DNA from 3 places in the Brooklawnia propionicigenes genome. Region 1 is predicted to be linked to each of the others. Evidence: predicted binding sites of a transcription regulator. Region 1 holds the regulator's gene; each other region holds the start of a gene.
The links. The regulator LexA, encoded in region 1, represses DNA repair genes until DNA is damaged. The targets are predictions, from matches to a motif close to TCGAACANNTGTTCGA.

Region 1 (9,889 bases):
GAGGCCGACTTCGAACAGACCCTCGACGTCGTCCGCCGGGCCCGATTCAGTGCGGCCTTCACGTTCCAGTACTCCATTCGCCCCGGGACGCCGGCCGCCACCATGCCCGATCAGATCCCGGCCGAGGTGGTCCAGGAACGCTACGAGCGGCTGGTGGCCGAGATCGAGCAGATCGCCTGGGAGGAGAACACGTCGCTGGTGGGCTCCACCGCCGAGGTGTTGTTCGCGGCGGGCGAGGGACGAAAAGACCAAGCCACCACCAGGATCACCGGACGTGCCCGCGACAACCGGCTCGTCCATGTCGCGAAGCCCGACGACCCCGACCTGCAGCCGCGCCCCGGCGATATCGCCGAGCTGACGATCACCCGGGCCGCGCCCCACCACCTGGTCGCCGACGCCCCGATCCGCAATCTGCGCCGCACCCGGGGCGGCGATGCCTGGCAGGCCGCCCAGCAGCCGCGTCCCTCGGGGATCGGTCTCGGACTGCCCACCATCCAGGTCCGCTGAGGTGGTCGCTCAGCTGCCCCTGATCGTCCTGATCGGGCCCACCGCGAGCGGGAAGTCGTCGCTGGCGATCCGTCTGGCCACGCTGCTGGCCGGTCGGGGACAACCGGCCGAGATCGTGAACGCCGATTCGATGCTGGTCTACCGCGGCATGAACATCGGCACCGCCAAGCCGACCGCGGCAGAACTGGCAGCCGTGCGGCATCATCTGGTCGACATCATGGATATCACCGAGGCAGCCTCGGTGGCCGAGTTCCAGTCGATGGCCCGCGCCGCCATCGACCGGCTGCGTGGCCAGGGCGTCGTGCCGATCCTGGTGGGCGGCAGCAGCCTGTATATCCGCGCGATCGTCGACCGGTTCGATTTTCCGGGCACCGACCCGGTCGTCCGCCAGAAATGGCAGGACGAGCTCGACCGCATCGGCGCGCCCGCGCTGCACCAGGTGCTCGCCGAGCGCCACCCGAGTGCCGCCGAGAGCATCCTGCCCGGCAACGGCCGGCGCATCGTGCGGGCTCTCGAAGTGATCGAACTCACCGGCGACTTCAATCCCCAGCTGCCCGAGCCCGTTTACGCGCTGGACGAGGTTCACCAGTTCGGTCTGCATCCCGACCGGGCCGAGATGGACGCCCGGATCGCCGCCAGGGTCGACCAGATGTGGGCTGACGGGTTGGTCGACGAAGTGCGCGACTTGGCCGCACGGGGGCTGCGTGAAGGCCTGACGGCCTCGCGCGGGCTCGGCTATCAGCAGGTGCTGGCATATCTCGGCGGCGAACTCAGCGAAGCCGAGGCCCGGCAGGCCACGATCGACGGCACCCGCCGGTTCGCGCGCAAGCAACTCGGCTGGTTCGCACGCGACCCCCGCATCACCTGGCTGAGTGCGGCCGATCCGCACGCAGATGAGACGATTGCCGGACATCTCGGCCTGCCAGCCGGTAAGTGACAGACTGGTCGCGTGCAGACGCTGAGCTTTGCCAAGGGGCATGCCACCCACAATGACTTCGTGATTCTGGTCGACCGCGAAGCCATGACGCCGCTGTCTGCCGACACCGTCCGATGGCTGTGCGACCGGCGTGGCGGCATCGGCGCCGACGGCGTGTTGCGCGCCGTGCGCAGCGAGTTGATTCCCGAATGGCAGGGCAAGCCCGACCTGTGGTTCATGGACTACCGCAATGCGGATGGCTCGATCGCCGAGATGTGCGGCAACGGCCTGCGGTTGTTCGTCCGCTATCTGCTCGATCAGGGCCTGGTGGACGCCGAACCCGTCGAGATCGCCACCCGGGCAGGCCTGCGCAAGGCCTGGGCCTGCCTGGACGGACGCATCAAGGTCAGCATGGGCCGGGTGCGCGTCGCTGAGCAGCCGACCTGGATCGAATCGAATGGCCGCCGCTACGACGCCACCACGGTCGATGTGGGCAACCCGCACGCAGGGGTCCGACTGGACGACGTCGAGCAACTCCGCGCACTCGATCTGAGCGTCGCGCCGACGTTCGACCAGGCGGTGTATCCGGCCGGTGTCAATGTCGAATTCGTCGTGCCGGTCGCCGAGAACGCCTTGCAGATGCGGGTCTTCGAACGGGGAGTGGGGGAGACCCAATCGTGCGGTACCGGCGTGGTCGCCTCCGCGGCGGCCCAGCTGCATTCCCTGGGCCGGCAGACCGGCTCCCTGACGGTCACCGTGCCCGGCGGCGCCCTCAAGGTCGACGTCGATGATGACCAGGCTTACCTGACGGGCCCGGCCGTGGTTGTTGCGCAGGGCAGGGTCACCCTGCCCAAACAGTGAGCCATGGCTCATGCCGGGCCCGCTGGCCACTGCGCATAAGCTTGTTTGACGATGACAGACGATGCCCTGAACCACGAAGAGACCTGGGATACCGACGACGAGCACACCGATCCGGACGAGCTTTTCGATGATGACGACTGGGACGACGAAGCCGACGACGGCGAACTCGATCTAGCCCAGCGCCATTCGCTGCGGCGGGTGGCCGGCTTGTCGACCGAACTGGAAGACGTCAGCGAGGTCGAGTACCGCCAGCTACGGCTGGAACGGGTCGTGCTGGTCAGTGTCTGGACCACGGGCACGCAGCAGGACGTCGACAACGCCATGTTCGAACTGAAGGCGCTGGCCGAGACGGCCGGTTCGCAGGTGCTGGAAGGGCTGGTGCAGCGCCGGCAGAAGCCCGATCCGGCCACCTATGTCGGGCGCGGCAAGGTCGACGAAGTACGAGAAGTGGTGCAGGCGACCGGAGCCGACACGGTGATCTGCGACGGCGAATTGAGCCCAGCTCAATTGCGCACCCTGGAAGACCGGATCGGCGTCAAGGTTGTCGACCGGACGGCACTGATTCTCGACATCTTTGCCCAGCATGCCAAGAGCGTGGAGGGCAAGGCGCAGGTCGAACTCGCGCAACTCAACTACCTCAAGCAGCGGCTGCGCGGCTGGGGCGGCAATCTGAGCCGCCAGGTGGGCGGCCGGGCCTCCGGCGGCGCGGGGATCGGTGGACGCGGACCCGGTGAGACGAAGATTGAGACCGACCGACGGCGGATCAACCATCGCATCTCGGTGCTGCGCGGCAAGCTGCGCGAGATGGAAGGTACGCGTGCCATCAAGCGCGCCGACCGGCAACGGCACCGCGTCCCTTCGGTGGCGATCGTCGGTTACACCAATGCCGGCAAGTCGTCGCTGCTGAACCGGCTCACCCATGCCGGCGTGCTGGTCGAGGATGCGTTGTTCGCGACCCTGGATCCGACCACCCGCCGCACGACGACTGCCGATGGCCGGGTCTACACCCTCACCGACACGGTCGGCTTCGTCCGCCATCTCCCCACCGATCTGGTGGAAGCCTTCCGCTCGACCCTGGAAGAGACCGTGGACGCCGACCTGCTGGTGCACGTCGTCGACGGTTCCGACGCCGACCCGCTCGGCCAGATCGACGCGGTGCGGACCGTCTTGGCCGAGATCGGCGCGTCGGATCGTCCCGAGCAGCTGGTCATCAACAAGATCGACCAGGCCGATCCCGACGTGCTCGCGGTCGTGATGCGCCGATATCCCGAAGCGATCGCGGTGTCGGCCCGAACGGGCGAGGGCATCGAGACGCTCCGCGAGACGATCGAGCGGCGGTTGCCGGTACCGCAGACCGAGATCACCGCGCTGGTGCCGTGGGACCGGGGCGATCTGGTTGACCGGGTGCACCGGGAGGCGGATGTGTTCAGTCTCGAGCATGAGCCCGGCGGCACGCTGATCACGGCGCGGGTGCATCCCGATCTGGCGGCCCAACTGAACCCGTACGCCCAGGCCAACAGGCAGCCGCAGTGAGCGATTTGCCTGGCCAAGCCTCCCAGGCGCTGGCTGCGGCGGTCGCTGCTCTCGGAGGCACCTCGCGTCCGGGACAGCAGACGATGAGCGATCAGGTGGCGGCGAGCCTGGACGAGGGGGTTCACCTGCTCGTCCAGGCCGGTACCGGCACCGGAAAGTCGCTCGGCTACCTCATCCCGGCGATGATCTGGGCAGTGGGATCGAAACAGACCGCGCTGGTGGCCACGGCCACCTTGGCGTTGCAGGCTCAGCTGGCCCACAAAGACATTCCGATCGCCGCGCGTGCGGTCGCCTCGGTCGTGGGTCGCGAACCGCGCACGCAGATCCTCAAGGGACGTTCGAACTACATCTGCCTGCTGCGGGTACGCGATCAGACGGGTGGCGAACAGGATTCGCTGCTCGGCGGCGCCGAGCTCGTCGAGGCGGTGCGCGATTCGGGATCCGATGCCACCTCCAGTCTGGGAGCCGAGGTCATCGCGCTCCGCGAATGGGCTGATGACCAGGCCAAGGACGGCGGACTTGCCGACCGGGACGACGCACCGAGCCATTCCCCGCGGGCCTGGGCGCAGGTCTCGGTGCCGGTACGCGAATGCCTGGGGGCCAACGTCTGCCCCTACGGCGCAGAGTGCTTCGTCGAGGAGGCGCGAGCCAGGGCCAGGCAGGCCGACCTGGTGGTCACCAACCACGCGCTGCTGGCCATCAACGCCATGCACGGCGGCACGGCGCTGCCCGAGTACGGTCCGGTCATCATCGATGAGGCGCACGAACTGGTCAACCGGGTCACCGGTGCGGCGAGCAGCGAACTGTCGGCGCAGCAGATCGGACGGGTCTCCAAGCGGGCGAGCGCTTGGCTGGACGATGACCTGGCCACAGAATTGCTGGAGGTCGCCGACACCTTCGCTGATGCACTGGCCGAGGTGGCGCCTGGGCGCATCACGGAGCCGGGTTCGCTCGCGGTCGAGGCCGCCGCGTTGGTGCGCGAGGTCAGCCGCCGGGCGGTTTCGGCGCTGGCGACGGGGTCGGGGCAGAGCTCCGATCCGGAGCAGCGGCAACAGGCGGCGTCGGCGATGAAAGAGATCTTCGAGATCGCCGAGCGCATGGCCAGACTCGACGAGCACGATGTGGTCTGGCTGAGCGCGCACGATCGCTTCGGCCGTCAGCTCAACGTTGCGCCGCTGTCGGTTGCGGGGCTGATGCGCGAGAACGTTCTGGAAGAACATCCGACGATCCTGACGTCGGCGACGTTGACGGTCGGTGGTGCATTCGAGTCGATGGCCGGGAGCGTCGGGCTGCGCCGTGCGGACCGTATCGCGGCCGATACCGAGGCCGGCGACGCCGGGCAGTGGCGTGCCATCGATGTCGGATCTCCTTTCGACTACGCCAAACAGGGCATCTTGTATGTGGCGACCGGGCTGCGCAACCCCGGCCGCGATGGTATCGGCGCCGACGCGCTGGCGGAACTGGCTGAGCTCATCTGGGCCGCGGATGGCCGCACGCTCGGCCTGTTCGCCTCGCAGCGGTCTGCCGAAGCAGCCGCAGAGCACCTGCGCGGCGCACTCCCGGGGCTGAACGTGATGTGCCAGGGCGAGGCGAATCTCAGTGAGCTCACCCGCACCTTCATTGCCGAAGAGGATTCCGTGCTGCTGGGCACGATGTCGCTGTGGCAGGGCATTGATGTGCCGGGGGACACCTGCCGGCTGGTGGTGATCGACAAGATCCCGTTCCCGCGGCCCGATGATCCGCTGATGCAGGCCCGACAACAAGCTGTCGCTCAGGCCGGCGGCAACGGCTTCATGCAGGTGGCCGCGAGTCATGCGGCCCTGCTGCTGGCCCAGGGTGCCGGACGCCTGATCCGTTCGACGAGCGACCGGGGCGTGGTGGCGGTCCTCGACCCGCGGCTGATCAAGGCCCGCTACAGCGGCTTCCTGCGAGCCTCGTTGCCGCCGTTTTGGACCACCACCGACGCCGAGGTGGCAATCCAGGCATTGCAGCGTTTGGGGACCAGCTAGCGGTCCGGCTCAGATCCGCCGCAGAACCGCGACAACCTTGCCGAGAATCGCGGCGTCGTTACCGTCGATCGGCTGGTAGGCCGGATTGTGCGGCATCAGCCAGACCTGGCCCGGCACACGGCGCAACGTCTTCACGGTGGCCTCCCCGTCGAGCAACGCCGCTACGATGTCGCCATTGTCCGCAGTGGGCTGCTGACGGACGACCACATAGTCGCCATCGCAGATTGCTGCGTCCACCATCGAGTCTCCGCGCACCTTGAGTGAGAACAAGGTCCCCTGTCCGACGAGCTCGCGTGGCAGCGGCAACACCTGCTCCACCTGTTCGTCAGCGAGAATCGGCACGCCGGCGGCGATGCTGCCGAGCACCGGCACAGCGACGGCGTTCGGTGACCGGTCACCCGAATCGGTGGCGTCGTCTTGGCCGAGCGGCTCGGCCTCGGGTTCTGTTGGGGAGGCCGTCCGGGTCGGAAGAATGACCTCGAGGGCCCGCGGACGATTCGGGTCGCGTCGCAGGAAACCCTTGGCCTCCAGGGCCTTCAGCTGATGAGAAACGCTGGAGGAACTGGCCAGGCCGACAGCCTCGCCCACTTCGCGGATGCTGGGTGGGTAGCCGCGAGACGACACGGTTTCCTGGATGAACTCCAGGATGCGGCGCTGACGGGCGGTCAGCCCCAGTTCGTCCTCGGAGCTGTCGGGTAGTTCGGCGACGTTGTCCAAGCCCAGATCGCGGGCGATGTCTTCGTTGGATGGCCGGCCGGCACGGCGAGGGGTGGCGGGTGGACGCCTCACTGTGATCATGAGACAACGCTAGATCATCCGGGGGCGTCATTCAAACATCTGTTCGAGCGTGTCGCCAATGGATGCGATCGGCGAACCACGGACCACAGATGCGGCGGGAATCGTCCGAATGGTTTTGTCAGTGGGCCCTGCTTGCATGGTTCTCAGACGGCAAGAAACAAGCGAATCGAACACTTGAACGATCGCGGACGGCTCGCTAGGCTGTGCATCGAACACACGTTCGATCCTGTTAGCTGCGGCGGATGGCCGGGCGGATGGAGGAAGCAAGATGAGCGTCCTGGTGGAAAGTCAGATCGATGTCCGGCGCGTCGCGGGCTCACCCGTACGGTCGAGGCGCGCCCTGCTCGACGGCGACCGGCGGCCCTGTGCACAGATGCGCTTCGTGCCCACTCGGGCGGCCGGTCCCCGGCAACCGGCATCGCCGCTTCCGGGGGCCTACTACCAGGTGGTGGCCTCGGCCGCGGCCGCTTCGCCCGCATCGACACGATCAGTCGTTGGCCGCGAGGAGATCACGCTGACCGATCGTGGCCTGGTGGTGATGATGATCGGTTTCACCCTGGCTGTGCTACTCGGAGTGTGGATCGTCGTTTCGCAGTACCTCGCCCTGGCGCCGGGTCTGGCCTGAGCGCTGCGGTCACCAGCGCCAAGGGCCTCGGACAGCGAAAGCGGGACGGCTCCTCAGGGAACCGTCCCGCCCGTGTAATCGCTCAGGCGCTGGTGAATGCTCAGGCGCTGGTGATTGTGTGACTCAGTAGCCGTAGGGCTGCTGCGGCGGGCCGTAGGGGGCCGGCGGGGTCGTCGGCGACTCGTCCAGCACCACGGTGTTGAGCATCTTGTCCGCGAGGGTCTGCCGCTTGGCGTCCCACAGCGGGAAGAGCCATCCGATGTAGCAGATGATGGAGTCGACGATGTGCGCGAAGTAGCGCAGGATCGACATTCCTGGCCCGATCGGTTGACCAGTGGCCGCCGATACCAGCCGGGTCTTGGCGACCCTGCGGCCGTACGTCACCCCGGTGTTGCCGCCGACGTAGCCGACGTTGTAGACAACCCAGCCGACCCCCAGGACGAACTGGACGATGCCGCCGATCATGCTCTCATTGCCGCCCGAATTGAAGAAGGAGGAGATGATGCCGATGACGATGCCGGGCAGGACGAAGTCGATCAGGCCACCGAGTGCGCGCTTGCCCCAGGAGGCCAGTGGTGCCGCCGGGCCACCGACCGGGCCGTACAGGCTGCCCGAGTAGGTCGGCTGACCATACGAATCGGTCGGCTGGCCGTAGCCGGGTTGCTGGCCATAGGGGTCGGCCGGCTGGCCGTAGGGGTCGGCCGAAGGCGAACCGGCGCCCTGGCCGTAGCGGGGCTGTTGCTGGCCGTATGGATCTTGGCCGTAGAACGATTGCCCGCCGGACTGTTGTTGGTCGCCGCTGCCGTAGGACTGGCCACTCGATTGTCCGTAGGACGACGAGGGCGGCTCGCCGGCCGCTTGCCCGTAGGACGACGACTGTCCGTAGCTGGGGGTGCCGTAGTTGGGTGTTCCCGAGCCGGGCTGGCCATAGCTCGACGACTGGCCGTAGCTGGGAGTGGTGGGCTGTGCGCCCGGCTGTCCGTAGCTTGGGGTAGTCGGGGCATCTGGCTGGCCGTAGCCGGGGGTAGTCGGGGCGCCCGGCTGGCCATAGCTGGGAGTGGTCGGTTGGGGACCGGATTGCTGCCCGTAGCCACCCGGCTGCTCGTAGGACGACTGCCCGTAGCCGGCCTGGGTCGGCGGGGTGGATGGTGTGTCGGGCTGCCCGTAGGCGGAAGGTGCTGCTGGCTCGCTGCTCGGCTGCTCACCTGCGGTTTGCTCATAAGCAGGCGAGCCGTACGTCGGCGCTGCGCTGCCGGTTTGTTCTTGGTTGGCCTGGCCCGCGGTCTCCGGGCTCGCTTGGCCGTTCTCGTCGCTGCTCGCGGCGTCTTGGCCAGGGTCCTCAGCGGGGCGACCCCAGTAGTCGTTGCTCACGGCTGCCTCCAATCAGATTGCATCACGCCACTGATCCTATGCGGCTGGTGGGTTCAGCGCGGGCGGCTCACGCGGATAATGGTGGTGTGCAGTCTCATGAGGCCGGCCCGGCGGTCTTCTCGCCGGGAGTAGCGCTGTCGCGTCTGCTGGGCTTCGGCGCAGTCGGTGCGGCGATCGCCGGTGCTCACCTGCTCTTCGGCATCGGTCTGCCCTGTCCATTGCTGAGTCTCACCGGAATCCAGTGCCCGCTGTGTGGATCGACCAGAGCCGCTGGCGCCCTGGCCGAAGGCGACGTGGCGGCAGCCTGGGGATACAACGCGCTGCTCGTGCTGGTGCTACCAATCTTGATCGTGTGCGCGGTGGCCTGGACCGTGGAACTGGCCGGAGGACCGGCGTTGCGTCCGCCGAAGTCCTGGCGTCCGCTCACCCAGACCAAGATCTATTGGGTCGCGGGGGTTGTCGGTGCGGTGTTCATGATCGTGCGCAACCTCATCTGAAGTGGCCGTCTTGTCATCAGCGGTCAGATTTTCTGGCCTCACTCGGAGCGGTGGGCGAGGCGATCAGGCGACACGCCGAATCGACGGCGAGCTTCGCCGCTGGCACTTGATCTAGTGGCCAATCGGTGTAATCTCTCTACATCTAGTAGTTACACAAGTGTCATTTGTCCACAGATTGTGGTTGTTGTCCACAAGATGTCCACAGAGGCATACACATCCCGAGCTGAGGAGTCACGATGCACTGCCCATATTGTCGTCATTGCGACTCTCGGGTGCTTGATTCCCGCGTTTCTGAGGACGGCACGAGCATTCGCCGTCGGCGGCAGTGCCCGGCTTGCGAAAGACGCTTCACCACCATCGAGCAAACTCAACTGGTAGTGGTCAAGAAGTCCGGTGTGATCGAGCCCTTCAACCGGGACAAGGTGATATCCGGCGCCCGCAAGGCCTGCAAGGGGCGTCCGGTCACCGAGGCCCAACTCGCCAAACTCGGCCAGCGGGTCGAAGAGGCCATCCGGGCATCCGGGCAGGCCGAGGTTCCCACCGAAGAGGTGGGCGTTGCCATCCTCGGTCCTCTCAGTGAACTCGATCCGGTCGCCTATCTGAGATTCGCCTCGGTCTATCGGCACTACACCAGCGTGGACGATTTCGTCGCCGAGATCGACCGGATGCGCGAAAGCGCTCGGGCCGATGCCGAGTCCGACGCCGAAGCGCAATTGCCCATCGATCTGGCGGACGAAATCTGTCAGACCGCCGGTGCACACTGACCTTCACG
Region 2 (9,889 bases), 420 kb from region 1:
TGTCCGCCATCACCTCTATCTGCGTCTCAACCACGTCACCGGACGTGCGGAACCGCTTTTCGACGGACTGAAGGTCGAGGAGGCGGTGCTGCTGCGCCACAAGGCGTCAGGGCAAGAGATCTTGACCGTGCACGGCCATCAGGGCGATTTCTCCAACGACCAGGCATGGCGTGGGTCGATGTTCACCTTCCGCATCTTCTGGCGGCACCTGCACGCGCTGGGCATCCACAGCCCCTCCAGCCCGACCCGCAACAGCTTCCAGCGCCACAAGGTGGAACGCAACTATGTGCGCTGGATCCTCCAACACGGCACGGCGCTGATCTGCGGTCACACCCACCGCGAACGCTTCCCGCTCGGAGAGGATGCGCCCTACTTCAACTCCGGCGCCTGTGTCTTCCCCGACTACATCACCGGCTTGGAGATCGCCAACGACTCCATCAGCCTGGTGGGTTGGCAGGTCGTTCCCGATGCCAACGGCTATCTCCATGTTGCGCCCAAGGTATTGGCAGGACCACGGCCCCTCGACGACTTCCACCTGCGTCCCGATCCCAAGCCGCATCGTCGCCCGAACCGCTCGATGGACCAATCGCGCAAGGTCGAGCAAGCATCCAGTCACCCGAGTCTGCTCTGACGGACCCTACTCGTCGGCCGAAGGCAGGCTGCGCAGCAATTGGCGGCGCTTGCGGATCACCATGATGCCCGCATAGACCCAGACCACAAGCTGAGCGGACATCGCGACACGGAAATCGTCCGCGCTCGGGTTCGGACCGCCCAGGATACTGAGCAGCACGCCGATCGCCGCGACCACCACCAGGCCCGCCGAGAAGCCGCCGACAAGGGTCACGCCCGTCGCGGTGCCGATCCGGTGGGCGGGCACATGGCTGCGGTTGATGTCGAACGCGATGTTGGACGCGGGAGCGTCGGCTCCGATGGTGATGAGTAGCAGCACCAGCAGCCAGTGCGGAGCGTATCCGGGCCACACCAGAGCCGACGTCCACACCACCGCGCTCAGCCCGACGATGCCCAGGGCAAGAAAAGTCCGCCGCGCGGCGAAGCGCCGGGTCAGCATCCCGGTCAGCGGGCCGACGATCATGCTCGCGATCACGAACACCGTGAACAGGCTTCCGGCCTGCGCATCGGTAAGGCCCTGCGCCTGGGTGAGGTACGGGAAGCCCCACAAGAAGGTGAAGGCGATCGGCGCCGAGGCGGCCAGCATGTGGATGAAGAACGCCAGCTGCGCGGCCGGCATCGCGAGCACCTCACCTACGCCCGCGAACAGACCGCCGCTGCCTCGGGAGGTCACGACCAGCCCCGGCGGCGCATCGCGCACCACCAGAACAGCGATCAACAGGCCCACGAAACAGCTCGCCGCGACGGTCAGAAAGGCCGTCGTCCAGCCCCAATTGCTCAAGATCATCACCAGCGGCACCGCCGACAACCATTGACCGGCCTGGCCGGCCGCGGCCGTGACCTGGGTGAGCACCGGAATCTTGCGCGGCGGGAACCAGAGCAGGATCAACCTGATCGCCGAGGAGAAGATCAGCGCGTCTCCCCCGCCGATGAACACCCGGGCGACCAGCCCCAAGGGGAACGAGGTCGCGAAGGCCAGGACGACCTGCCCGGCCGTCATCACCCCAAGACCGATGGCCAGCACATTTCGGCTGCCCAGCCGGTCGAGCACCGCGCCGGCGGGAATCTGCATGGCCGCATATACGCCTGCCTGGACGATGACGAACATGCTCATCGCCCCGACCGGAGCAGAGAACTGCTCGGCGGCAGGGATAGCGGCGACCCCGAACGAGGTTCGGGAGAACATTGCGGCGATGAAGGCGAGAGTTCCCGCCGCCCAGACGCTCCAGGCTCGCCAACCGCCCACCTGGGCCTGGGTCATGGGCGTCCGGCTTTCCGTTTCATCAGCGTTTCTTGTACAGCGATTTCGATTGGTAGATCGGCTCGCAGGTCACCTGCACGCCGAGATTCCGGAGGATTCCCTCGTCGACTGATCCGAGGATCACTGTGGAATGCACATCGCAGCCACGCAATTGCGACAGTTCGGCCAGTGTTCGCCGGGCATTCTCGTCCGAGTTCGCACTCACCGACAGCGCGATCAGCACCTCGTCGGTGTGCAGTCGCGGATTGCGGCTGCCCAGATGCCTGGTCTTCAGCGTCTGAATCGGTTCGATGGTCTGCGGTGCGAGCAGCTTCACCTCCGGATCGATGCCGGCGAGCGCCTTGAGGGCGTCCAGCAGCATCGCCGAGCAGGCGCCCAGTAGCGGCGAGGTCTTGCCGGTGATGATTCGCCCGTCGGGAAGTTCGATGGCCGCTGCCGGGTTCTTGGTGCGTTTCTCGACGTCCAGCGCCGGCGTCACCACCGGACGATCGTGCTTGGTCAGGCCCAGTCCGCTCATCAGCAAGGCAATCGAATCGGATTGGGTGGGTTCCAGCTCGTCGCGACGTTCGGTCACCAGCGCCTTGTAGTAGCGGCGGATGATCTCCTGCTTGGACGCTTCGCGGCAGACCTGGTCATCGCTGATGCACAGGCCGGCCATATTGACACCCATGTCGGTGGGCGATTTGTAGGGCGAACGTCCCAGGATCTGCTCGAAAAGCCGGCTGAGCACGGGAAAGACTTCGACATCACGGTTGTAGTTGACCACCTGCTCGCCGTACGCGGCCAGGTGGAACGGGTCGATCACGTTGACATCGTCCAAGTCGGCGGTGGCCGCCTCGTAGGCCATGTTGACCGGGTGGTCGAGCGGCAGATTCCAGATCGGGAAGGTCTCGAACTTGGCATAGCCCGACGTGATGCCGCGCTTGTAGTCGTGGTACAGCTGCGACAGGCAGGTCGCCATCTTGCCGCTGCCCGGCCCCGGCGCGGTCACCACCACCAGATCACGGGTGGTGGTGATGTACTCGTTGCGTCCATAGCCGTCGTCACTGACGATCAGTGAGACGTCGTTGGGATAGCCCTTGATCGGATAGTGCTTGTAGACCTTCAGGCCACCTCGCTCCAGCTTGCGCTTGAAGCGTCGGGCCTGCGGGTTGCTCTCGGTGACATGGGAGATCACCACCGAACTCACGTACAGACCGTAGGAGCGGAATGCATCGATCAGCCGCAGCACATCCGCCTCGTACGAGATGCCCAGATCGGCGCGCACCTTGTTGCGTGCCAGGTCTAGTGCGCTGACCACGACCACGACTTCGAGTTCGTCAGCCAGCGCTTCCAGCATGACGATCTTGTTGTCGGGGCTGAACCCGGGCAGCACTCGCGAGGCGTGCAAGTCGTCGAACAATTTGCCACCGAACTCCAGGTACAGCTTGCCGCCGAATTCGTTCCGCCTGGCCACGATCTGTTCGGTCTGAAGGGCAATGTACTTGTCTCGATCGAAGCCTACGGCGTGCATTGCCCTCCCCGGTGAACGCGTCAACGGGCAGATCATAGCCGGTACCGAACGGTGGGGTCTTGTTCAGGCTCGGCACCGGGGTCGCTGAACCGATGCCGTTCTCATCCTTATCCCCTAGTCCTTCCCAAACGCGTCGAGCCGCTAGCATGGCGAGGAAGCCGACCAAGACATGAGAATCGACGCGCTCACGACCACTGACCGCATCGTCATGGCGACGTTGGGAGGAAACGATGAAGGCACCGGCTATGGCGAAAAAGATCTCGTTCCGCTCGATGGTTATCGTGCTCGTTGTCGGTCTGATCCTCGGGGTAGGGCTGACGCTTTGGGTAACCAAACCGTTCTCAGCGACCGCTGCGTTCGACCACCAGCCGAAGAGCCGGACCAGCGAAGTCGTCAATGCGGTCACCCGTGAGCAGCAAGTAGTGCTCTTGAGTCTGGGTATCCAAGGCATCTCGCAGAAAAGCGACTCGAGCACCTTCTTCGGTGTCCATGTCCCGGGTAGTTCCCGCGCGACTTTTCTCATGTATTCCTTCGATGCGAAGCTCGGCATCGACGGGAAACAGGTAAAGGTCGAGGAGATTGGTCAGGACGAGTACGAGGTGAAGATTCCTGAGTTCATCTTCATCGGCCACAGCAATGAAGAGTTCACGCTTGCCGCAGAGAACAACGGCGCCCTCAGCTGGGTGACTCCCGAAATAGATCCCGTCGAGTTGATCAATGGTGTTCTGAGCGACGATTCCGAGGCGCAGTACATAGCCTCCAACGAGGAGATCCTGCGGAGCCAGACTCAGGCCTTCTATTCGTCCATAGTGACTGCCATCGATCCTGACCTCACCCTGCATTTCGACTTCGCGGGCGACCAAGGTTGAGCTCCTGCTGGGGTGGTTGCCTCACGTCGAGATGTCCGGATAGCGCACGCGGCGGGGCGGGTGCCGAGCGTTCTTGCTGATGCAAGTTGGATGAGCTGTGCGTGACGGTGTCCAGCTCCAGGAACCCCAGCACGGTGAGCGGGTCGTCCATGCTCGTGCGGGTCGGGATCGACGAGCGCAGGATCAGGCTCGGTCTCGTGCCGGACAGTGCGACCGGGTGGGCGGCGTCCTTGTGGGGCTTCAGATACCGGTCGATCGTCGCCGCGCTCATCAAGCGCAGTTCATCGAGCACTCCGGGACTCACTCGGGATTGCACCTTGCCCAGCTCCCGGAACCGGGCGAGCCGTTCCAAAGTATCGTCCATGACCGCGGCGAGATGCTTCCCCGACGGCTGCCCGGACAGGCGCCAGTCGCCAGACCTCCTGCAGCACCACCAGCGCATCGTAGGAGTACTTCCGTGGTCGCGGTTTGCGCGTCTGTTGACGGGCGGTGCCCTTCCGAGCGTTCGCGGCCAGGATTGCACGCCGGGCATGATCCCGGGTCCAGCCCGTCGCATGCACCAACTCGTCCAGCAGCCGGCCCTTCTCGACTTTGCCCGCCTTCGCGTACTCGCGGGCGAACTTCTTCGTGATCTTACGACGCGACATCATCGACAACTCCCGACTCATCAGCACGCCTCGACGTTCCCGGGCCTTTTTACGTGACTCTCGTCGGGGTCTTGTATTCGTACGTGTGTTCGATTATACTTTGGGTATGAGAACACCTCCCCCAGATGTAGACGAGGCGCGCACGCTAGCGGCGCCGGTGCTGATCGCCGCGAGTGTTCAACCCGTGCTGTCCGGCACCGTGGTCGAGGACGAGTCGAACCACGAGATCTTGGACGCGATCGATCACGCGCATCAACAACTGATCGCCGCTGAGATCGCCGAACTGGTCGGCATCCTGCGGGCCGCAGACCGCTGGAAGATCGACCAAGACGCGGTCGGCGCGGGTATCGAACGACTCATCCAACCCGGCCACGACGGCACCCCGAGGATCGCCGAGTTCCTCGCCCTCGAAATCGGGGCGCTGCTCGGCATCTCCCAAACCTCGGCACTGTGCCGCATCGGGGACGCCCTGGACCTGCGCCATCGCCACCCGAAACTCTGGCAAGCCGTGCTCACCGGAAAAGTCCGGGTCTGGCAAGCCACCAAAATCTGCCTCGAATGCGCCCACCTCTCCCGTAGTGCGGCGCACAACGTGGACGCAGCGATGGCCGCCAGCATCGGGATGCTGCCCTGGACCCGGATCATGAAAGCCCTACCCGGACAGATCATTGCTGCCGATCCCGACACCGCCCGGCAGCGTGAACAAGCCCGACGCGAATCCCGCAGAATCCGGATCTCACCAATCGAGGATGGCCACGTCAGTATCTACGGGGTGGTGAATCCGGTGGACGGAATCAAATTCGATCATGTCCTCAACGAGGTAGCGAAGACCTTCCCCACCGAACCCGACACGCCCCTGTGTCGTGACCTCGACCGGCGTCGCTCACTCGCGTTCGGAATGATCACTCAAGACGCCTACACCAAGCTGCACCGTGAGAAGCCGCTCCTCGATCTATCCGAGACACCGAGCAATCGCCTCCCCCAGCGCAGCACCCCGACCACACAGCAGCCGATCGGCTGCACCCTGATCGTCCACATCTCAGCCGACGATCCGGCACTGGACCCATCCCCCACGTCCACCACCGGCGTGGCACGTATCGAAGGCTGGGGCCCGTTGTTGACCGAGCAACTCCCACACTTCCTCAACGGAGCCAACATCACGGTCCGCCCCATCATCGACCCCGCCGGAATACGTCCCGTCGACAGCTACGAAACCCCCGCACGCATGCGACTCGCACTAGAACAACGCAACCCCGTCGACGTCTTCCCCTACGGCACGACCCAAGCCTCCAGATGCGACAGCGACCACACCATCCCGTACATCGACGGCAGATCCAGCCAAACCCACCTCGGCAACCTCGGACCCCTATCCCGCAAAGCCCACCGGGCCAAAACCCACGGAAAATGGAAACTCGAACAACCCACACCCGGCACCTTCCACTGGACCTCACCCCACGGCTACCAATACCAAGTAACCCCAACAGGAACCATCCGAATCAGGGTGCCCGAACAGACCTGACGCGGCTGCTGCGGGCCCCTAGACGAGCGCGCCCAGCTGCGAGACCACGATGGAGATCGTCACCAAGCTCACCAGTGTGGTTGCTGCCACGATGCTGGCAATCGTCTCGGCGTCCTTGTCGTACTCGAGGGCGAGCAGGAAGACGTTCACCGCGGTCGGCATCGACAGGGCGAGGACTACCGATTGCAGGTCCTGCCCGCGCAGACCGAGCAGCCAACAGACCCCCCAGCCGAGCAGGGGCGCGACGATCAGCTTGAGGAGCATCGCCGTGATGACCGTCTTGCCGAAACGGACCCGTTTGCCATAGCCGAGCTGAATTCCCAGAGCGATCAGGATCATCGGAACCGATGCATTCCCAACCATGTGCACCGCAGTGCTCAGACCGCCGGGAAGCTCAATGCCGACCAGCCGGAACACCGTGGCCAGCAGGATCGCCCAGATCACCGGCAGCCTCGCGATGTTGACCAAGGCGCTGCGCACGCTCGGGGCCGCCCCGAACAGGACTGGCCCGACCGTCCAGATGAGCACGATGGCGATCATGAAGATCACGATCGCGCGGTCCAGCCCGGATTGGCCCAGCGCCAGCAGCGCGATGGGCAGCCCGAAATTGCCGTTGTTGCCGAGCAGCACCGAAGCGATCACCCCGTTGCGCACCGGTTTCGCCAACATGCGCACCGCGACCGCCGACACCAAACCGAGCACCAAGGTAGCTCCCAGGTAGCCCCGGGCGAGGTCGCCCACGTCGGAGGCCGAAACGGACGTGTCCATGATCGAGCTGAAGGCAAGTGCCGGGGTCAGCGCATAGAGCTGGATCTTGTTCAGGCTGAGTTGGTCGATGGTGAATCGCCTGGCGAGCAAGAATCCGACTCCGGCGATAACGAAGACCGGCAGCATGACCTCGAGAAGAGCGGTCAGCATGGCGATCACCTTAGCGACTGCTCACCCCTCGCGGGTGGCGGACTCTAGAGTGGACCTATGACTGATCTACGTCCGGTCGCTGAGGATTTCTCCTCTGCCTTGGCCATCGTTGCTCATCCGGATGATCTGGAATACGGTGCGGCTTCAGCGATCGCCCGCTGGACCGCGCAGGGCAAGCAGATCAGCTATCTGCTTGTCACCCATGGTGAGGCCGGCATCGACGCGATCCCACCGCAGGTGTGCGGTCCGCTGCGCATGCAGGAGGAGATCACCGGTGCCGCGCTGGTCGGGGTACACACGGTCGATTTCCTCGACTATCCGGACGGGGTCGTGTGTTACGACCTCAACCTGCGGCGCGACATCGCCGCAGCGGTACGCAAGGCGTGCCCCGACGTGGTGATCACCATCAATCACCACGATCAGTTCGGTCCCGGGCGTTACAACCAGGCCGATCACATCGCGGTCGGACGAGCGGTACTCGACGGAACCCGGGATGCCGCGAACCGCTGGGTCTTCCCGGAGTTGGTCTCCGACCAGGGCTTGGCGCCCTGGAAGGCACAGCGGATCCTGGTCTCTGGCAGCCCCCAGTCGAACGCGTTCGTGGACGTCACCGCAAGTTTCGATGCCGGTGTCGCCTCGCTGGCCGCGCACCAGCAGTATCTGGCCGGGCTCGGAGATCACGCGATGGGCGATCCTCGGATCTTCCTCGAACAGATCGCCCGGTCGACCGGGGAGCGGGTCGGCGTCCAGCTGGCCGTCTCGTTCGAGGTGGTGGAACTATGAGCAACGACATTCTTCAGGTGCCGATCCCGGACGAACAGCTCGTACTTCATCGATTCGCGATCAAACCCCACCATCTCGACGACTATCTGCCGCTGTGGCGGCGTGAAGTCGAAATTGCTAGATGGCACGGTTTCACCACGCATCGCGCATTTCTGGAAACCAACGCCGAACCGAAGCTGACCTGGCTGTACTCGCACCCCGATCCCGAGGCCGGGAACCGGGCGGTGCGGGCCGATCCCGAGACCGTACGGGTGGAGGCGCTGAAAGCCCCGCATGTCTTCCGCAATGTGAAGATCCGGCCGGTGCGCGGCGAGTACCTCACTCATCTCGATACGACCGTCACGCCGCATCCCCTGGCGGTCATGCGGCGCTATTCGATCGTGGGTTCCTGGTCGGAGTTTCTCGATGTCTGGCAGCGCATCCGAGTGGTGCGCGAGATCTACGGCTTCGGCTGCCTCTTCGCGGTCGTCGATGAACCCGAGAACATGTTCACCTGGGCCTTCGAATACGACGGCGAATGGCGGGACTTTGCCACTGCCCAGCTCGAGTACTACCACGATCCCGATCGGATCGCATTGCGCGGCGTCTTCGACTACATGGCCGATTACTCCATCAACCCTGCCCAGCAACTGATGTGAGCATGGAGCCCATTGCCCACATCCGCAGTGCATTCCCCGCCAAGTTCGGGATCCCGAGGCAGGCCGGACTGGTGCCCGACCTGGTGGCCAGCGTGGTCTTCGAGCCGCACTACCGCAACCCGGATGCCATCCGCGGCATCGAGGACTTCAGCCATATCTGGCTGATCTGGCAGTTTTCGGCGGCCATCCGTGACGACTGGAGGCCGACCGTGCGTCCGCCCAGGCTCGGCGGTGAGCAGCGGCTGGGCGTCTTCGCCACCCGATCACCGTTCCGGCCCAACCCCATTGCCTTGTCGTCGGTGCGACTGCTCGAGGTGCGATCGGAGCCGGATCTGGGTCCGGTGCTGGTGGTCGGTGGCGCCGATCTGATGGACGGCACCCCGATCTTCGACATCAAGCCGTACATCGCGGCAGATTTGCATACCGACGCGACCTTCGGGTTCACCACCCGCAATACCGACTATCGCGTGCAGGTCGACATCTCGGACGAGCTGATTGCCCGGGTGCCCGAGAAACTGCGCGACGGCCTGCTCGGTGTGCTCGCCGAGGACCCTCGTCCGGCCTACCAGGACGACCCGGAGCGCAACTACGGGCTTGGTTTCGCCGGGCTGAATGTCCGATTCCGGGTCGCCGCCGGAGTACTGACCGTTGTGGAGATCGAACCGCTGGTCTGATGCGTGAGCTCGGCCCCCGGTCAGCTCGAGATCGCTGCGGTCGTGGCGGACTGCTGGGAAGCGATGATGTCGTGCACGGCCTTCACCACCCAATCTCGCTGCTGTAGGACGCGTTGCGATCTCCACCGTTGACGCCACCCCGCCTCGGGAGCCAGCCATTTGCCGAACTGCAGCTCCAACGCCAGCCCGCCCAGGCATGCGGCTCTGGATGTGACGCCCGCCGGATCGCGGATGGCGGTTGCGGCCAACTCGCGGGCGGCGGTCAATTCCTGGGCATTGAGTATCCGGTACCGGTCGCCACCCAGGCCCCTCGCCGGCTTCTTGACCAGCCATCCGCTGCGGGTCATGTCATCCATTGACTGATCCAGATAGAACCCTCCCCCGGCCTGGATGATGCGGGCCGGACGATGAGCGGGATGAGTGCCCAGCACCCGCAG
Region 3 (9,889 bases), 160 kb from region 1:
CGGGTGGAGGCACCGCACCAGCCGCGCCCGCGCGGCGAGCACCTGCGGATTCTCGATCAATTGAGCGAGGCGGAAGTCTTCGAGACCTTCCTGCAGACCAAGTATGTCGGCCAGACCCGGTTCAGCATGGAGGGCGCCGAGTCGGCGATCGTGATCTTGGCCGAGATCTGCGAACGCGCCGCCGACAACGACATCTACGAGGTCTGTATCGGCATGCCGCACCGCGGCCGGCTCAATGTCCTGACCAATATCGTCGGCAAGGCGTACTCGCAGATCTTCCGCGAATTCGACAACCGCGCGACCGACGAAGAGGTCGTCAGCGGCGACGTCAAGTATCACCTCGGTTCCGACGGCGAGTACACGGCCGCCAGCGGACGCACGGTGCGCACCTCGGTGGCCGCCAACCCGTCGCATCTGGAGGCTGTCGATCCGGTGCTGGAGGGCATCGCGCGAGCCAAGAACGACCGGCTCATCGGAACCGATCCGTCGGTCCAGCGCAGCGCCCATCCGGTGCTGCCGGTACTGGCGCACGGCGATGCCTCGTTCGCCGGGCAGGGAGTGGTGTACGAGACGTTGCAGATGAGCCAGCTGCGTCCCTACCGCAACGGCGGGACGATTCACCTGGTCGTCAACAACCAGGTCGGATTCACCACCGGCCCGGCGGATGCTCGCAGCTCGGTCTACTGCACCGATGTCGCCAAGGCCGTGCAGGCCCCCATCATCCATGTCAACGGCGACGATCCGGACGCCTGCGCCCTGGCTGCCCAGATCGCCTTCGAGTACCGTCAGCATTTCGCCAAGGATGTCGTCATCGACATGCTGTGCTACCGCCGCCGCGGGCATAACGAAGGCGATGAGCCGAGCTTCACCCAGCCGCTGACCTACAGCCTCATCGAGAAGAAACGCCCGGTGCGCAAGCTGTACACCGAACAGCTGATCGGCCGCGGTGACATCTCGCTGGCCGACGCCGAGCAGGCGGTCAACAAGTTCCGCGGTCGTCTCGAAGAGGTCTTCACCGCGGTCCGTGATCCCGAGGTGCCGATGGAGGACGAGAGCTACCGCCTGGTGCCCGTCTATCCGGTCAAACGAGGCCTCAAGATCGGTACCGCCGCCAGCCCCGACCAGATCGCGGCCGTCGCCTCGGTCTACGACAACCTCCCGGAGGGCTTCCACGTCCATCCCAAGCTGGCACCGCAGCTGAAGCGGCGCGTCAAGTCCATCAGCGACGGCCCCATCGATTGGGCAACCGCCGAGCTGATGGGATTCGGCACCCTGTTGATGGACGGCTACCCGGTGCGCGTCGTCGGCCAGGACACCCGCCGGGGAACCTTCAGCCAACGCTTCGGCGCGATCGTCGACCAGGTGACCAACGAGGCCTGGGTGCCGTTGAAGCACCTGTCGGCCGATCAGGCTCCCTTCGAGATCTACGACTCGCTGCTCAGCGAGTACGCTGCGATCGGTTTCGAATACGGCTACTCGGTGGCCGCCCCGGAGGCGCTGGTGTGCTGGGAGGCCCAGTACGGCGACTTCGTCAACGGTGGCCAGATCATCCTCGACGAATTCATCGCTTCCGGCTTCGCGAAGTGGACGCAGAAGTCCGGCGTCGTGCTGCTGTTGCCGCACGGTTATGAGGGCGCCGGGCCCGACCACTCCAGTGCGCGCATCGAGCGGTTCTTGCAGATGTGCGCCGGCGACAACATGGCCGTCTGCCAGCCGAGCACGCCGGCCAGCTACTTCCATCTGCTGCGCCAGCACGTCCAGGTCAACTGGCATCGTCCGCTCATCATCGCCACCCCCAAGTCGATGTTGCGCAACAAGCTCGCCGTCTCCCAACCCGGTGACTTCACGAGCGGACAATGGCGCCCGGTGCTGAGCGATCCATCGATCACCGATCCGGCCAAGGTCGAGCGCATCCTGATCTGCTCGGGCAAGATCCGCTGGGATCTGGTCCAGCAACGCGAGCAGATGGGGCTGGACGAGAAGGTTGCCATCCTCACCTTGGAGCGGCTGTTCCCGCTAGCCGACAAGCAGCTGGCTACCGAATTGGCGCGCTATCCCCAGGTCAGCGACATCCGGTGGGTTCAGGACGAGCCATCGAACCAGGGCCCCTGGGAGTTCTTGCAGCTGAACTTCGTGCCAGCCATGAGCGAGACACTGGGACGCGAATTCACCATGCGCGGGTTCACCCGCCCGGCGGCTGCAGCAGCATCCACCGGATCGTCCGCCGTCCACAAAGCAGAGGAGAAAGCACTGCTCTCAGCAGCGCTGGGCAGCGCCTGATCCACCGCAATTGGCTGCGAACGGCAACAAAGTTGCGGAAAACCCCTGCTAACCCCTACCGTATCCCGGCCGTTCATGGCAAAGTTGTCTGGCTGGCGGATTACACCACAGATCGAATAGGAGTCCCAACATATGGACTGGCGCCATCGCGCAGCTTGTCTGGCAGAAGATCCCGAACTCTTCTTCCCCATCGGCAACACCGGGCCTGCCCTGGCCCAGGTCGAGGAGGCGAAGATGGTTTGCCGACGCTGCCAGGCTCGCGAGGAGTGCCTGCGCTGGGCACTCGAAGCCGGCCAGGACCACGGCGTCTGGGGTGGCATGTCAGAAGACGAACGCCGTGCCATGAAGCGGCGTGCCTCACGAGCCCGGCTACGGAGCAGCTGACGAGAGTTCGACACCCCCGTCGCGCACTCCAACACAAGCCGTGGTGAGCGTCAGCTCGGGCATTGCTGGTCCCTGTCGCGGCACAATCCGTTCTACACAACCAGAAGCGAACAAACGACGCACACTCTAGAAGCCCCGAGCCTGTTCGGGCACCCTGATTCGGATGGTTCCTGTTGGGGTTACTTGGTATTGGTAGCCGTGGGGTGAGGTCCAGTGGAAGGTGCCGGGTGTGGGTTGTTCGAGTTTCTATTTTCCGTGGGTTTTGGCCCGGTGGGCTTTCCTGGATAGGGGTCCGAGGTTGCCGAGGTGGGTTTGGCTGGATCTGCCGTCGATGTAGGGGATGGTGTGGTCGCTGTCGCATCTGGAGGCTTGGGTCGTGCCGTAGGGGAAGACGTCGACGGGGTTGCGTTGTTCTAGTGCGAGTCGCATGCGTGCGGGGGTTTCGTAGCTGTCGACGGGACGTATTCCGACGGGGTCGATGATGGGGCGGACCGTGATGTTGGCTCCGTTGAGGAAGTGTGGGAGTTGCTCGGTCAACAACGGGCCCCAGCCTTCGATACGTGCCACGCCGGTGGTGGACGTGGGGGATGGGTCCAGTGCCGGATCGTCGGCTGAGATGTGGACGATCAGGGTGCAGCCGATCGGCTCGTGTGTGGTCGGGGTGCTGCGCTGGGGGAGGCGATTGCTCGGTGTCTCGGATAGATCGAGGAGCGGCTTCTCACGGTGCAGCTTGGTGTAGGCGTCTTGAGTGATCATTCCGAACGCGAGTGAGCGACGCCGGTCGAGGTCACGACACAGGGGCGTGTCGGGTTCGGTGGGGAAGGTTTTCGCTACCTCGTTGAGGACGTGATCGAATTTGATTCCGTCTACCGGGTTCACCACCCCGTGGATGCTGACGTGGCCATCTTCGATTGGTGAGATCCGGATTCTGCGGGATTCGCGTCGGGCTTGTTCACGCTGCCGGGCGGTGTCGGGATCGGCAGCAATGATCTGTCCGGGTAGGGCTTTCATGATCCGGGTCCAGGGCAGCATCCCGATGCTGGCGGCCATCGCTGCGTCCACGTTGTGCGCCGCACTACGGGAGAGGTGGGCGCATTCGAGGCAGATTTTGGTGGCTTGCCAGACCCGGACTTTTCCGGTGAGCACGGCCTGCCAGAGTTTCGGGTGGCGATGGCGCAGGTCCAGGGCATCGCCGATGCGGCACAGTGCCGAGGTTTGGGAGATGCCGAGCAGCGCCCCGATTTCGAGGGCGAGGAACTCGGCGATCCTCGGGGTGCCGTCGTGGCCGGGTTGGATGAGTCGTTCGATACCCGCGCCGACCGCGTCTTGGTCGATCTTCCAGCGGTCTGCGGCCCGCAGGATGCCGACCAGTTCGGCGATCTCAGCGGCGATCAGTTGTTGATGCGCGTGATCGATCGCGTCCAAGATCTCGTGGTTCGACTCGTCCTCGACCACGGTGCCGGACAGCACGGGTTGAACACTCGCGGCGATCAGCACCGGCGCCGGTAGCGTGCGCGCCTCGTCTACATCTGGGGGAGGTGTTCTCATACCCAAAGTATAATCGAACACCCGTACGAATACAACACCTGCCCAACACGTTACTCGAGCAGATGAGGAGGGATGGACCTCGTGGACTGCCGATGAGAACCCCGGGAGCTAGTGGGTCACGAGGGTGGTGTCGGTGTCGCTGCCGACGGTGCGGAAGTGGCCTGACCGATGAGCTGCGCCCAAGACATCCTCGAATCCATCGCCAGATACCTAGAACGAATCAACGACGCAGGACGCTAGCCGAGCCCAGCGACGATCACCCGGCCGGCCCACCAACTACACGCCCCGAGGATCAGGGCGAACATCAGCGTCCAGATCGCCGCAGGGATACCGGTCAGCCTGGCCAGCGCACCCGGATCCTGGCGCGGCGCGCGACTACCGGCCACCGCAACCAGGTGCCGCCAGGCACCCAGCAGGACGACCACCCCGAGCCCGCACACCACTGCCGCGTTCCAGGTGGCAGCAGCGCGCCACCACAGGACCACGGCGATCGTCAGCATGGCCACCATCGTCCCCGCGGTGTACAGCGAACGAGACATCACCAAACCGATGCACAACGCAACGATCGCCACCAGCAGCACCAGATCCGCGCGTCCGCTGACCGCAGCCCAGATCAGCACCGCACCTACCAGGCCGGGCATCGGGTAGCCGGCGGCCAACGTCAGCACCATGCCGGGGCCACGCGCGGGTCCCTTCGTGATGGCATGACCCGACATGTCCGGGCTGATCACGAATCCGCGGAAGCGGCGGCCGCAGACGACCCCCACCAGCGCATGTCCGAGCTCGTGAATCACGGTGACCGTCGGGCGCACCCACTTCCACAGCGGACTCAGCACGACGACACCGGCCGCCACGATCACCCAGATCAGCCGGTCGTCCAGGTCGGGCGGTGCGACCTTCAGGCTGTCCAGCAGCCGCTGCCAGACCTGGGCGGCCAAGTCGGACCAGATCACAGGCGCGGCAGATTGGCCGGCAGTTCCAATTCGACACGGGCCGTCGAACCGTGGCCGGTGTTGTTGCGCAGCGTGAACTCCCCACCGAGATCATTGACCAGGGTCGACACGATCGACAGCCCCAGGCTGGCGGCCGTGCTCAACTCGAAGTCGCCCGGCAGCCCGGCGCCATCGTCGATCACTTCCAGAACAAGCCTGCGTCCCTGGTGCACCGCATGCACGATGACCGTGCCGTTGCTCGATTGCAGACCGTGCTCGATGGCGTTTTGGCACAGCTCCGTCATGACCAGCGACAACGAGGTCGCGATGTCGCCCGGTACCGAACCGAAACTGCCCTCACGCCGAGCGCACACCTGACCGGCAGCCGAGGCCACGTCGCCCACCATGAGCAGAATCCGGTCGGCGATCTGATCGAACGGCACCGCCTCGTCGAAGCCCTGCGACAAGATCTCGTGCACCGCTGCGATCGACTGGACTCGCCGCTGGGCGTCGCGCAGCGCATCGCGGCCCTCGGGGCTGCTCATCCGGCGCGACTGCAGCCGCAACAGTGCGGCGACCGTCTGCAGATTGTTCTTCACCCGGTGATGAATCTCCCGGATTGTGGCGTCCTTGGTCACCAGCTGGCGTTCCCGCTCCCGCAACGTCGTGACGTCGCGGCACAGCACCACGGTGGCTGCCCACTTCTCGTGCTCGGACAGTGGCAGGATCCGCAGCCGGACGCTGGCCTGCGGCTTCTCGACCGTCACCTCCCAGGCGGCGTACGGCGGATTCCCGGACTCGGCACTGTCGCGTTCATGATCGAACTCCACGGTCAGCGCCGGCAGCAGCTGACGCACATCCTCGCCGACGAGGTCGCCGGTGGCGCCCAGCCTGCGAATACAGCTGACCGCGTTCGGGGTGCAGTATCGGACGGTGGCGTCGGTATCGACCCATATCAACCCGTCTCCCACCCGAGGGCTGGACGTCGGATCGCTGGGGGGATCCATCGGGAACTGGCCGTGCCACAGCATCTCGCTCAACACGTCGGCGATCGCCAGGTAGGTGTCCTCCAGAGCACCGGGGGCACGTACCCCCATGCGATTGGTGTGACGCTCGATGACTGCGATGCACTCGTTGTGGCGGATGATCGGGATGGCCCAGGTGTCCACCGGTATACCGGCGCCCAGATTGTTGTCGCTGGTCTCCATGATCTCGTGGCTGAGATAAGCGGCGGTCACCATCGAGTCCGGCTCGTAGCGGATCTCCTCGCCCACCACATCATCTTGAAGCGCGGTGGGACCGGTCGTCGGGCGAATCTGGGCACCGGCCCAGAAGATGTTCTCGTCGCTGGCGTCGGGAAGCCACAAGACCAGGTCGGAGAAGCTCGTGTCAGCGAACAGGTGCCACTCGCGCGCCAGCGAGTTGAGCCATTTCCTGTCGGCCTCATCGAGCCCGCAGTGGGTGTTCATCACCTCAGACAGGCGCCGCATGCCCTCCACCATAGACGGCTGCCCCCATCCGCGAGGCACCACATCCCACCGTGCGGCGCTGGTCGCCGCCCGCCGCCGTGGCCCGCTATGGGCGCCTCCCGGCGCAGCCGGCGGGCCCGGTGGCCGGCCGATCGCCGGTTTGGGATTCGCTGCTAGGTTTTGGCAAGATAGTGAGTTGCGCGTTCAGCGCACACACCCGAATCTGGAGGTCTCAATCATGGGAAAAGGTGGCCGCAAGCGTCGCGATCGTCGCAAGAACCCTGCCAATCACGGCAAGCGCCCCAACGCCTGAGCACGGCGTCGGCACACGAATATCGGCCCTGACTGGTTGACAGTCATGGGCCGATAGTGTTTGTGCAGCCGGACGAATCAGGCCTGCGGAGGTTCGGTGCGGATCTGGATACTCAGCTGCGAGACACGAACCCGCAGACCGGCGGGTGCCACCGTAGGCCCGTAGCAGCGCCGCAACATCGCACTGATGAACTGCTCCGCATCGAAGTGGTCCATGCAGTTCTCGCAGGCCATCAGATGGAGACGGATCTCATCGGCCGTCGACTCGGGCAACTCGCCATGCAGAAAATCATGCACACTCCGCATGGCAAACACACACGGATCTTCGGGAACGAGCCCGGGATTCTCAGTCATTCTTGTTCTCCTGACCGATACCCATGGTGGCCGCATAGTCACCCAGTTTTGTTCTCAGCTGACCGCGCGCCCGGTTGAGCCGGGACATCACGGTGCCGATCGGGGTTCCCATGATCTCGGCGATCTCCTTGTATGAGAATCCCTCGACGTCGGCCAGCAGCACGACCTCCCGGAAATCGGGAGACAACGAATCCAGCGCCTCGGTCACCACCGGGTCCGACATCCGATCCAGGGCTTCACGCTCGGCGGACGGAAGCCCACCAGAGGTGTGGGATGCGGCGCGTGCCAGCTGCCAATCCTCCACGTCGGCAGAGCCGCTGGTCTGGGGCTGACGCTGGCTCTTGCGATAGGAATTGATGTAAGTGTTGGTGAGGATGCGGTAGAGCCACGCCTTGAGGTTGGTTCCGGGGGTGAACTGCTCGAAGGAGCTGAATGCCTTGGCGTACGTCTCCTGAACCACGTCTTCAGCATCGGCTGGATTGCGTGTCATCCGCAGGGCAGCACCGTACAACTGGTCGAGGTAGCCCATCGCGTCGCGCTCGAATCGGGCGGCGCGCTCGTCTTCGGATTCGACCTCACGCATGTCGGTGCTGGGAGTGATCATCGAGTCCAACACTACCGAATCGCGCAGCAGCGGGCAGTACCCGCCAGAACTGCGGGTCAACACCTCGCTTCGCTGTCTGTGCAATGCCGTCGACATATTGTCTGAAACGCCACCGGCCACCAGGGTATTCCCTGACGCAATTGCGCAGAAGAGGTGTCTGGGCGGCCCGGGCAGGGTAAGAATGGACTATGTCATTGTTGCGTTTCGCCGGCCGCGCGCTGTTCTCCAGCTACTTCGTCGCCGATGGCGTTCAGATGGTCGTCAAACCCGACAAGAACGCCAATGAGGTTTCCGACACCATCGAAGCGATCGTGCCCATCGTGCAGTCCTTCCTGCCTCCCGATGTCGCCGACAAGGTGCCTGCCCAGGCCCGCACCTGGACGCGCATCCTGGGCGCAACCCAGATCATCGGTGGCGTTGCCTATGCCACCGGGATTGCTCGTCGTCCGGGTGCGGCGCTGCTGAGCCTGGCAACCTTGCCGCGGGTGGTTTCGGCAGCGCGAGCCGGCGCCGAGGATCGGTCCGATCTGTTCGTCCAGCTGGCGCTGTTCGGCGGCGCCCTGGTGGCCACCAGGGATACCGCCGGACGCCCCGGCCTCGCCTGGCGCGCCGAGCAGTCGCGCAAGGCTGCCGAGCAGCGTGTCGACCAGTCACGCAAGTCCGTTCAGCAGCACGCCGAAGCCGTCGGCAAGGATGTCAAGCGCGCCCAGAAGAAGGCCCAGGCCAAGGCTCGCAAGGCGTCCAAGAAGGTGCAGGCTCAAGTGAAGGACGTCCTCAACTGAGCACCGGCGAACCCTGGTCAGCCCCCGCCGCGCCCGGCGCTCTGCAGGCCGTCTGCCCGCTGCCGGGTTCCAAGTCCGAATCAAATCGCGCGCTGGTGCTGGCCGCGCTGGCCGACGCGCCGAGCACGCTGATCGGTCTGCTGGCAGCCCGCGATACCGAGTTGATGATCGCTGCGCTGCGCGCCCTGGGGGTTCGGATCGACATCCCGCTGGATGCCACCGAACACATCGTCCGGGTGGCGCCGCCAGCGCATTTCACGCCTTGTCCCGAGGGCATCGACTGCGGTCTGGCCGGCACCGTGATGCGCTTCGTGCCGCCAATCGCGGCACTGGCGGGTGGCCGCAGCTACTTCTTCGGTGATCCGCACGCGACGCAGCGTCCGATGAGCCCGCTGTTGGACGGTCTGGCCCAACTCGGTGTTCAGCTGGACAACGACGCGCTGCCCTTCACCATGGATTCCCCCGCTCAGTTGGGCGGGCCGCGGGTGCAGATCGATTCGAGCACCTCCAGCCAGTTCATCTCGGCGCTGCTGCTGACCGCGGCACGGCTGCCGGCCGGCATCGATCTGGTGCACCGCGGCGCAACGGTTCCCTCACTGCCGCACATTGAGATGACGTTGGCGATGCTGCGTTCGCGCGGCGTGCAGGTCGACGACAGCGAGCAGGGACGCTGGCGGGTGGCCCCCGGCCCGATCGCTGCCCGCGATCAGCGGATCGAGCCCGACCTGACCAATGCCGCGGTTTTCCTGGCGGCCGGCGTGCTCAGCGGCGGACAGGTGACGGTGCCGGCCTGGCCGGCGCGAACCACACAGCCCGGTGCCTTGATCGCCGACATCCTGCGGCGGATGGGCGCCACCGCCGAACTGACCGATGACGGGCTGACCGCCTACGCGCCGGGCGAACTGCACGGCGCCGAGATCGACCTTCACGAAGCCAGCGAATTGACGCCGGTGGTGGCCGGCCTCGCCGCCTTCGCGTCCGGGCCCACCACCATCAGTGGGGTGGCACACATCCGCGGGCACGAGACCGACCGGCTGGCGGCGATCGAAGCCGAGTTGTCCAGTGTCGGGATCGAGGTGCACCAGACAGCCGACGGACTGGTCATTCACGGCGCCGGCCCGCGAGGAGCCGGTCTGGCACCCACCCGCGTGCTGAGGGCCTATGCCGATCACCGGCTGGCACATCTGGCCGCGCTGATCGGGCTGATCGTGCCGGGCGTGCAAC

Region 2: QUE25_RS00365 (DUF222 domain-containing protein) is a predicted target of LexA. The motif match lies at 4,998-5,013, and genes of this name have one in related genera.
Region 3: QUE25_RS13925 (DUF222 domain-containing protein) is a predicted target of LexA. The motif match lies at 4,226-4,241, and genes of this name have one in related genera.

What each region holds. Positions count from the first base shown of each region.
Region 1 covers NZ_AP028056.1:2,865,308-2,875,196, forward strand. The annotation lists gene miaB (tRNA (N6-isopentenyl adenosine(37)-C2)-methylthiotransferase MiaB) at 1-507, shown strand, start outside; gene miaA (tRNA (adenosine(37)-N6)-dimethylallyltransferase MiaA) at 509-1,444, shown strand; gene dapF (diaminopimelate epimerase) at 1,457-2,284, shown strand; gene hflX (GTPase HflX) at 2,336-3,817, shown strand; gene QUE25_RS13250 (ATP-dependent DNA helicase) at 3,814-5,826, shown strand; gene lexA (transcriptional repressor LexA) at 5,836-6,624, opposite strand; gene QUE25_RS13260 (hypothetical protein) at 6,893-7,249, shown strand; gene QUE25_RS13265 (RDD family protein) at 7,373-8,620, opposite strand; gene QUE25_RS13270 (DUF2752 domain-containing protein) at 8,707-9,117, shown strand; gene nrdR (transcriptional regulator NrdR) at 9,354-9,881, shown strand.
Region 2 covers NZ_AP028056.1:71,749-81,637, forward strand. The annotation lists gene QUE25_RS00335 (metallophosphoesterase family protein) at 1-631, shown strand, start outside; gene QUE25_RS00340 (MFS transporter) at 638-1,891, opposite strand; gene QUE25_RS00345 (DUF1846 domain-containing protein) at 1,914-3,404, opposite strand; gene QUE25_RS00350 (hypothetical protein) at 3,650-4,273, shown strand; gene QUE25_RS00355 (hypothetical protein) at 4,236-4,565, opposite strand; gene QUE25_RS00360 (hypothetical protein) at 4,555-4,923, opposite strand; gene QUE25_RS00365 (DUF222 domain-containing protein) at 5,027-6,439, shown strand; gene QUE25_RS00370 (AEC family transporter) at 6,458-7,357, opposite strand; gene QUE25_RS00375 (PIG-L deacetylase family protein) at 7,415-8,140, shown strand; gene QUE25_RS00380 (hypothetical protein) at 8,137-8,778, shown strand; gene tsaA (tRNA (N6-threonylcarbamoyladenosine(37)-N6)-methyltransferase TrmO) at 8,781-9,452, shown strand; gene QUE25_RS00390 (GOLPH3/VPS74 family protein) at 9,473-9,889, opposite strand, start outside.
Region 3 covers NZ_AP028056.1:3,026,999-3,036,887, reverse strand. The annotation lists gene QUE25_RS13935 (multifunctional oxoglutarate decarboxylase/oxoglutarate dehydrogenase thiamine pyrophosphate-binding subunit/dihydrolipoyllysine-residue succinyltransferase subunit) at 1-2,280, shown strand, start outside; gene QUE25_RS13930 (WhiB family transcriptional regulator) at 2,413-2,664, shown strand; gene QUE25_RS13925 (DUF222 domain-containing protein) at 2,911-4,212, opposite strand; gene QUE25_RS13920 (M50 family metallopeptidase) at 4,449-5,165, opposite strand; gene QUE25_RS13915 (sensor histidine kinase) at 5,162-6,634, opposite strand; gene QUE25_RS14940 (50S ribosomal protein bL37) at 6,852-6,926, shown strand; gene QUE25_RS13910 (zf-HC2 domain-containing protein) at 7,004-7,279, opposite strand; gene QUE25_RS13905 (sigma-70 family RNA polymerase sigma factor) at 7,272-7,883, opposite strand; gene QUE25_RS13900 (DoxX family membrane protein) at 8,072-8,665, shown strand; gene aroA (3-phosphoshikimate 1-carboxyvinyltransferase) at 8,662-9,889, shown strand, end outside.